2 regions of the Kitasatospora sp. NPDC048286 genome follow, and region 2 is predicted to be linked to the other one. Evidence: predicted binding sites of a transcription regulator. Region 2 holds the regulator's gene; the other holds the start of a gene.
What was found. Region 2 encodes HrcA, which represses chaperone genes, less so after heat shock. Its sites were predicted from a motif close to TTNGCACTCNGNNNNNCNGAGTGCNAA; they were not measured.
Positions count from the first base shown of each region.

Region 1: a site for HrcA is predicted at 2,397-2,423, ahead of groES (co-chaperone GroES). Genes of this name have one in related genera too.

Region 1 is NZ_JBICZE010000001.1:142,199-146,613, reverse strand. Features, by position in the region: gene ACGF13_RS00625 (polysaccharide deacetylase family protein) at 1-748, shown strand, start outside; gene ACGF13_RS00620 (SAM-dependent methyltransferase) at 724-1,920, opposite strand; gene ACGF13_RS00615 (hypothetical protein) at 1,979-2,314, opposite strand; gene groES (co-chaperone GroES) at 2,565-2,870, shown strand; gene groL (chaperonin GroEL) at 2,988-4,415, shown strand, end outside.
Region 2 is NZ_JBICZE010000002.1:690,455-694,869, reverse strand. Features, by position in the region: gene ACGF13_RS07495 (DUF3097 domain-containing protein) at 1-119, opposite strand, end outside; gene ACGF13_RS07490 (hypothetical protein) at 144-728, opposite strand; gene htpX (zinc metalloprotease HtpX) at 810-1,730, opposite strand; gene hrcA (heat-inducible transcriptional repressor HrcA) at 2,016-3,050, shown strand; gene dnaJ (molecular chaperone DnaJ) at 3,126-4,265, shown strand; gene ACGF13_RS07470 (16S rRNA (uracil(1498)-N(3))-methyltransferase) at 4,347-4,415, shown strand, end outside.

The DNA.
Region 1 (4,415 bases), on a different contig from region 2:
CGGCGCGGCCGCGACCCCCTCGGCCGGCGCCTCCACGGGAGCGGCCGCGGCGGCTTGGGCCAAGTGGAACCTCACCCCGCTCGCCCCCGCCCCGGCGCCGCCCGCCGACAAGCCGATCAAGCTCGAACGGACCGGCCCCGTACCGGTGTTCAGCGAGGTGAAGACGAGCGACAAGGTCGTCTTCATCACCATCGACGACGGAGCCGAGAAGGACCCGAAGTTCGTCGAGATGCTCACCGACCTCAAGGTGCCGATATCGATGTTCCTGACCCGGGACATCGTCAAGAACGACTACGGCTACTTCAAGCCGCTCCAGGCACTCGGCAACCACGTCCAGAACCACACCGTCGACCACCCGGTGATGAGCAAGATCCCGGCGGAGAAGCAGAAGTCCGAGATCTGCGACGCGCAGTCCGCGCTCACCCAGCAGTACGGCACCGCCCCACTGCTGTTCCGCCCGCCGTTCGGCGACGGCGCCAACACCCCGACGCTCAACACCTCCGTCCAGCAGTGCGGCCCGCGGGCGATCGTGCTGTGGCGCGAGTCGATGCAGATCCACGACATGCAGTACCAGTCGGGGGACAAGAAGCTGAAGCCCGGCGACATCATCCTGGCGCACTTCCGCGGCCCCAAGGAGCTCAAGGGCGCCACGATGACCCAGATGTTCGGCGACCTGCTGGCCCGGATCCAGGAGCAGGGCTTCTCGGTGGCCCGGCTGGAGGACTACGTCCAGGCGCCCGCGTCCTGAGGAGCCCGTACGGGCTGCCCCAGCATCATCAGCGGTCCGTGGTCGGTGCGGCTGAGGATCACCGTGACGGTGTTCGGCCCGGAGGGCTTGAGCTGGCGGCGCAGTTCCTCCGGGGTGATCGCCATCCCGCGCTTCTTGATCACCACCGTGCCGACCGCGCGCTCGCGCAGCAGCGCCTTCAGCTTCTTGATGTTGAACGGCAGCACGTCGGTGAGCTCGAAGGCGTGCGCGTACGGGGTGGCGACCAGCTCGTCCGAGGTCAGGTAGGCGATCTTCGGGTCGATCAGCCGGCCGCCCACCTGCCCGGCCACCTCGGCCACCAGGTGGGCCCGGATCACCGCGCCGTCCGGCTCGTACAGGTAGCGCCCGACCGGGCCGGCCGGCGGGTCGGGCAGGTCGCCGCCGGTCAGGCTGGCGCCCTGCGGCAGCAGGGTGGCGCGGTGCGGGCTCGCGGCCCGGGTGCCGAACCAGAGCACCGCCTCCTTGACGTCGCCGTGGTCGGAGACCCACTCGGCCTCGGCGTCCTCGGGCACGGCCTCGTGCGGGATGCCAGGGGCCACCTTCAGGGCGCCGATCGGGGTCCGCCGGCCCGCCTCGATCGCCCAGGAGAGCGGCGGGGCGTACGCCTCCGGGTCGAACACCCGGCCGCGCGAGGTGCGCCGGGCCGGGTCGGTGAACACCGCGTCGTAGCCGGTGACGTCCACCTCGGCGACGTCCGCGCAGCGCACCTCGACCAGCTCGGCCAGGCCCAGCGCGGCGGCGTTGGCCGCGGTGGCGGCGCAGGCCGCCGGGTCCTTGTCGACGGCCAGCACCTCGATGCCCGCCCGGGCCAGCGCCAGCACGTCGCCGCCGATGCCACAGCACAGGTCCGCCAGCCGCCGTACGCCGAGGTCGGCGAACCGCCGCGCCCGCCACTCGGCGACGCTGCGCCGGGTGGACTGCTCGACTCCGTTGGGCGTGAAGTACATCAGGTCGGCGTCCGCCCCGAACTTCGCCCGCGCCCGCTGCCGCAGCCGCGCCTGCCCGAACGCCGCCGACACCAGCTCCGCCGGGTGCTCCCGCCGCAGGCGCGTCGCCAGCGCCAGCTCCTCCTCGGGGGTGAACTCGCGCAGCTCGGCGAGCAGGGCCTGGCCCTCGGGGGTCAGCAGCGGCTGGAGGTTCTCGGTGTCCACGGGGCCATTCTCGCCGGTCGGCCGGGGAGGAACGCGATCACGATCGCGCCGGGCGTCGTCACCGCCACAGGACGCCCGAGGAGAAGACCGCCGGCAGCATGAGCGGGGAGAGCGCTGCGGTGGCGGGGAGGAGGCGGTAGCCGGACCGCCGGGTGCGGAAGGCGACCGCGAGGCCCACGGCCAGGGTGACGACCGGGGCGGCCAGCATCCCGATGCCGAGGAAGGCCCAGATGAGCCCGTCCCCGTCGTCCCCGTGGCCGGGGCCGCTGCCGAGGCAGACGACGAAGGAGAAGACGACGAACGGCAGCGCGGCTCCCAGCAGCGGCAGTGCCAGCAGGGAGAGCGCCGCGTCCTTGAGCCTGGACGGGTCGATGCGGGCCGGGATCGGAGTCATGGCAGGGAGTCTGTCGGGGCGGGCGGCGTCGCACATGAGTACGGCTACTCATCCGCGGAACCGGGGGCCCCAGGGCGCGCCGTTGGCACTCTGGTTGACTGAGTGCTAACACGGCCCTATGGTCGTCCTTGGCACTCCCCACCAGGAGAGTGCTAACGCGACGACGCGTGTCTGACCCCCGCGACGGCAGGCCCGCAGGATCGCCCCTACCCGTTAGAAAACCCCGTAATCTCCGAAGGGGAGCTCGGACGTGACCACCAGCAGCAAGGTTGCCATCAAGCCGCTCGAGGACCGCATCGTGGTCCAGCCGCTCGACGCCGAGACCACCACGGCCTCCGGCCTGGTTATCCCGGACACCGCCAAGGAGAAGCCCCAGGAGGGCGTCGTCCTGGCCGTCGGCCCGGGCCGCTTCGAGGACGGCCAGCGTCTGCCGCTCGACGTCGCCGTGGGTGACATCGTCCTGTACTCGAAGTACGGCGGCACCGAGGTGAAGTACCAGGGCGAGGAGTACCTGGTGCTCTCCGCCCGCGACGTTCTCGCGATCATCGAGAAGTAAAGACGTCCCGACCCGCCCCGGATCCGTGTCCTCCGTGACAGTGGCCCGGGGCGTGGTTGTTGGTTCACGTAGTTCGGCGGCCGGTGGGCCGGCCGCAGCCCCGAGGGAATAGGGAACATGGCGAAGATCCTGCAGTTCGACGAGGACGCCCGCCGCTCGCTGGAGCGCGGTGTCAACAAGCTGGCCGACACCGTCAAGGTGACCATCGGCCCCAAGGGCCGCAACGTCGTCATCGACAAGAAGTTCGGCGCCCCGACCATCACCAACGACGGTGTCACCATCGCCCGTGAGGTCGAGCTGGACGACCCGTACGAGAACCTTGGCGCGCAGCTCGTCAAGGAGGTCGCCACCAAGACCAACGACGTCGCGGGTGACGGCACCACCACCGCCACCGTGCTGGCCCAGGCCCTGGTCAACGAGGGTCTGCGCAACGTCGCCGCCGGCGCCGGCCCGGCCGCCCTGAAGAAGGGCATCGACAAGGCCGTCGCCGCCGTCTCCGAGCACCTGCTGTCCATCGCCCGCGAGATCGAGGGCAAGGACGACGTCGCCGCCGTCGCGTCCCTCTCCGCGCAGGACACCCAGGTCGGCGAGCTGATCGCCGAGGCGATCGACAAGGTCGGCAAGGACGGTGTCATCACCGTCGAGGAGTCGAACACCTTCGGCGTGGAGCTGGACTTCACCGAGGGCATGCAGTTCGACAAGGGCTACCTGTCGCCGTACTTCGTCACCGACGCGGAGCGGCAGGAGGCGGTCCTGGAGGACCCGTACATCCTGATCAACCAGGGCAAGATCTCCTCCATCCAGGAGCTGCTGCCGCTGCTGGAGAAGATCCTCCAGGGCGGTGCCTCCAAGCCGCTGCTGATCATCGCCGAGGACGTCGACGGCGAGGCGCTGTCGACCCTGGTCGTGAACAAGATCCGTGGCACCTTCAACGCCGTCGCCGTCAAGGCCCCGGGCTTCGGCGACCGCCGCAAGGCGATCCTCGGCGACCTGGCCGTCCTGACCGGTGGCCAGGTCATCTCCGAGGAGGTCGGCCTCAAGCTCGACCAGGTCGGCCTGGACGTGCTGGGCACCGCCCGCCGCGTGACCATCACCAAGGACGAGACCACGGTCGTCGACGGTGCCGGTGACGCCGAGGCCGTGGCCGGCCGCGTCGCCCAGATCAAGGGCGAGATCGCCGCGACCGACTCCGACTGGGACCGCGAGAAGCTGCAGGAGCGCCTGGCCAAGCTGGCCGGCGGCGTCTGCGTCATCAAGGTCGGCGCCGCCACCGAGGTGGAGCTGAAGGAGCGCAAGCACCGCCTGGAGGACGCCATCTCGGCGACCCGCGCCGCGGTCGAGGAGGGCATCGTCGCCGGTGGTGGCGCCTCCCTGGTCCACGCCGCCAAGGTGCTGGAGGACGGCCTGGGCCTGTCGGGCGACGAGGCCACCGGTGTCGCCGTGGTCCGCAAGGCGCTGCACGAGCCGCTGCGCTGGATCGCCCAGAACGCCGGCCTGGAGGGCTACGTCATCACCCACAAGGTCGCCGAGCTGGAGACCGGTCAC
Region 2 (4,415 bases):
CCGCAGAAGCCGCTCGCCGCCTCCTCGACCACCAGGTCCCGCTCGGCGGGCACCTCCGGGGCGGGTTGTTGCTTCTTCCACGGCGGGGTCAGGTCGGGTCCGTACTGGCGGCTGCGCATGGTCGCGAGTCTACGGACGGACCGTCACAGGCCCGGCGCGCCCCAGACCGGGAACCAGCGGCTGAGATCCTTCTCCAGCCGCAGGTCGTTCCCCAGCATCGCGTTGACCTGCAGCTCCAGCGGGCTGTTGCGCCGCTCCCCGCCGCCGGGCATCGGGGCGAAGGGGTAGAACGTCCCCCGCTTGTACAGGTAGACCAGGGCCAGCGACTGCCCCTCGGGGTTGCGGAAGGCCACCAGCGAGCAGAGCAGCTGCGGCCCGAAGCCGTTCGCCTCCAGCTCGCTGTTGACCGCGTGCAGGTCGTTCACCAGCTCCGGCAGCTCCTCGGGCCGGTGCCGGGCGAGCAGCCAGGAGTAGCCGTAGCCGTCCTTGGAGGCCTCCACCGGGACGCCGCCGTGCTCGGTGTCGGCGTCCAGCAGCGCCCTGACCTGCTGCTCGACCTGGACGAAGGCCGCGCCCTCGACGGCGGCGAAGCAGACCGAGCCGAGCCCGGTGGGGGTGAACCCGGCCCCGGCCTCCAGGGTGAGCGCGGCGGACGGCACGCCGAACAGCTGGTCGAGGTCGGGCTTGACGGGCTTGGTGCGGCCGAACAGGGTGTCCAGGAATCCCACGGCGGTCCTTTCGGGACGGAACGGACTGGGACGGGTCGGGACGGAATCGGCTGGGGCGGGTCGGGGCGGGGCGGGTCGGGCTCAGTGCCCGAGCTGCCCGGAGATCCTCGCCAGCTGCTCCAGCCGCTTCTCCAGCGTCGGGTGGGTGGAGAACAGCTGCGAGGCGGTCTCCCGGGCGCTCAGCGCGGGGGCGAAGTAGAAGGCGTTGTACGGCTGCGCCTGGCGCAGGTCCTTGGTGGGGATGGCCGCGATCTGCCCGGTCACCTTGGTGAGCGCCGAGGCCAGGGCGCTGGGCCGGCCGGTGAGCTGGGCGGCGGCCCGGTCCGCGGCCAGTTCGCGGTAGCGGGACAGCAGCCGGGTGAGCAGGAAGCTGATCGCGTAGACGACGATCGACACCAGCGGGATGATCAGCGCCAGGATGGCCGCGTTCTGGTCGTTGTTGTTGCGCCCGCCGCCCATGAACCCGCCGTAGACGGCGATCCGGGTCATCGCCCCGGCGAGGACGCCGAGGAAGCCGGCGATCGTCATCACCGCGACGTCCCGGTGGGCGACGTGCGACAGCTCGTGGGCGAGGACGCCCTCCAGTTCCTCCGGCTCCAGCCGGCGCAGCAGCCCGGTGGTCACGCAGACCACCGCGTTCTGCGGGTTGCGGCCGGTGGCGAAGGCGTTCGGCATGTCGTTGTCGGCGACCGCCACCCGGGGTTTGGGCATGTCGGCGAGGGCGCAGAGCCGGTCGACGGTGCCGTGCAGCTGGGGGAACTGCTCCGGGGACACCTGGCGGGCGCCCATCGCCCGCTCGGTGATCTTGTCGCTGAACCAGAACTGGGCCACGAACAGCCCGCCGGAGATCAGGACGATCAGTGGCCAGGCGCCGCGCAGCAGCGCGATCAGCAGGCCGGTGAAACCGACGTACAGCAGCCCGATCACGAACATCGTCGCGACCATGCGGCCGGTCAGGCCGCGGTCGGGCGCGAAACGGGTGTGCTGGCCCGAGCTCGACATCGCTTGCTCCTCCGTTCGCCGTCGCTTTCGATGCTGCCACCCGGACGGCTTCCCGGCACCACTCCGGCGCCGGGAGGATCGAACCGGCGGGGCCCCGCGGGCCGTGTCCGGAACTGCGGGGAGGATCACCCCGGTCGGGCCGTTCCTGCCACAGGACCCGGGCCGTACACTGGCAGGTACGGTTCTGGCACTCGTACGTTCAGAGTGCCAAGGCCGAGGGCCCCTGGAACGGCCCGCAGCGAGGGACACGGTCGGACGACGTGCGAGGACGGAGGTGCGTGCCCCATGGCCGGTGAGGTCCGCCAGCTGGACGAACGCAAGCTCGCGGTGCTCCGCGCGATCGTGCAGGACTACGTGGGCACCGAGGAGCCGGTCGGCTCCAAGGCCCTGGTGGAGCGGCACAACCTCGGGGTCTCCCCGGCGACCGTCCGCAACGACATGGCGGCGCTGGAGGAGGACGGCTACATCCACCAGCCGCACACCAGCGCCGGCCGCATCCCCACCGACAAGGGGTACCGCCTCTTCGTCGACAAGCTCGCCGAGATCAAGCCGATGACCGCCCCCGAGCGCCGGGCCATCCGGCACTTCCTGGACGGCGCGGTGGACCTGGACGACGTGGTCGCCCGCACCGTGCGGCTGCTCGCCCAGCTCACCCGGCAGGTCGCGGTGGTGCAGTACCCGTCGCTGACGCGTTCCACCGTCCGGCACATCGAGCTGGTGGCGCTGGCCCCGGCCAAGGTGATGCTGGTGCTGATCACCAACACCGGCCGGGTCGAGCAGCGGATGGTCGACTGCCCGGGCCCGGTCGGCGAGACGGTGCTGGCGGACCTTCGGGCCCGGATCAACGCGAGAGCCGTCGCCCGGCGCCTCCCGGAGGTCCCGGAGCTGCTGGAGGAGCTGCCGGCGCAGTTCGAGCAGGCCGACCGGCCGACCGTCAGCACGGTCCTGGCGACGCTGTTCGAGACGCTCGCCGAGCAGAACGAGGAGCGGATCATGCTGGCCGGCACGGCCAACCTGACCCGCTTCGGGCACGACTTCCCGCTCACCATCCAGCCGGTGCTGGAGGCCCTGGAGGAGCAGGTCGTCCTGCTCCGTCTCCTGGGTGAGACCGCGGACGCCGGGATGACGGTCCGGATCGGGCGGGAGATCGCCTACGAGGGGCTGAATTCCACCTCGGTCGTTTCGGTCGGCTACGGTTCGGGCGACGAGAGCGTGGCGAAACTGGGTGTGATCGGTCCGACCCGGATGGACTACCCGGGCACAATGGGGGCGGTGCGAGCGGTGGCGCGGTACGTGGGCCAGATCCTGGCCGAGTCCTAGCAAGGGCCGCCGTCGGGCCTCCGACGGCGGCGTCCAGTCGCAGCACTACTACAGGCGGAACAAGCGGAGCATTTGGTGGCCACGGACTACTACGCGGTACTCGGCGTCCGACGGGATGCGGGGCAGGACGAGATCAAGAAGGCGTTCCGGCGCCTGGCACGCGAACTGCACCCGGACGTCAACCCGGACCCGAAGACGCAGGAGCGGTTCAAGGAGATCAACGCCGCCTACGAGGTGCTCTCCGACCCGCAGAAGCGTCAGGTCTACGACCTCGGCGGGGACCCGCTGTCCCCGGGTGGCGGCGGTGCGGGCGGCTTCGGGGCCGGCGCGGCGGGATTCGGTTTCTCCGACATCATGGACGCCTTCTTCGGCGCCGCGGCCGGCCAGCGCGGCCCGCGCTCGCGCACCCGCCGCGGCCAGGACGCCATGATCCGGCTGGAGATCACCCTGGAGGAGGCCGCCTTCGGCACCACCAAGGAGCTCCAGGTCGACACCGCCGTCACCTGCACCACCTGCAGTGGCGAGGGCGCGGCCCCCGGCACCTCGGCGCAGACCTGTGACATGTGCCGCGGCAAGGGCGAGGTCTCCCAGGTCACCCGGTCCTTCCTGGGCCAGGTCATGACCTCCCGCCCCTGCCCGCAGTGCCAGGGCTTCGGCACCGTCGTGCCGACCCCGTGCCCGGAGTGCGCCGGCGACGGCCGCGTGCGGGCCCGCCGCACCCTGACCGTCAAGATCCCGGCCGGTGTCGACAACGGCACCCGGATCCAGCTGGCCGGCGAGGGCGAGGTCGGCCCCGGCGGCGGCCCGGCCGGCGACCTGTACGTCGAGATCGCCGAGACCACCCACAACATCTTCCAGCGGCGCGGGGACGACCTGCACTGCACCGTCACCATCCCGATGACGGCGGCCGCGCTCGGCACCCAGGTGCCGCTGCAGACCCTGGACGGCCTGGAGGAGGTCGACATCCGGCCCGGCACCCAGTCCGGCCAGTCGATCCCGCTGCACGGCCGGGGCATCACCCACCTGCGCGGCGGCGGCCGGGGCGACCTGATAGTGCACGTCGAGGTGAAGACGCCCAGCAAGCTCGACGCCGAGCAGGAGGAGCTGCTGCGCCGCCTCGCGGTGCTGCGCGGCGAGGAGCGCCCGTCCGGCCAGTTCGCACCGGGCCAGCAGGGCCTCTTCTCCCGGCTGAAGGACGCCTTCAACGGCCGGTAGTCGTCCGTGGAGGGGTGCCGGGGGCCAGGGCCCCCGGCACCCCTTCCGTGTGTCCGTCCCCACTTCTGGAGGTTTTCCGTCATGACCGCGCCCGTCTTCTTCGTCGAGACCGAGCGGATCGCCGCCGCCGCGCCCGGGGCCGTGGTGCGC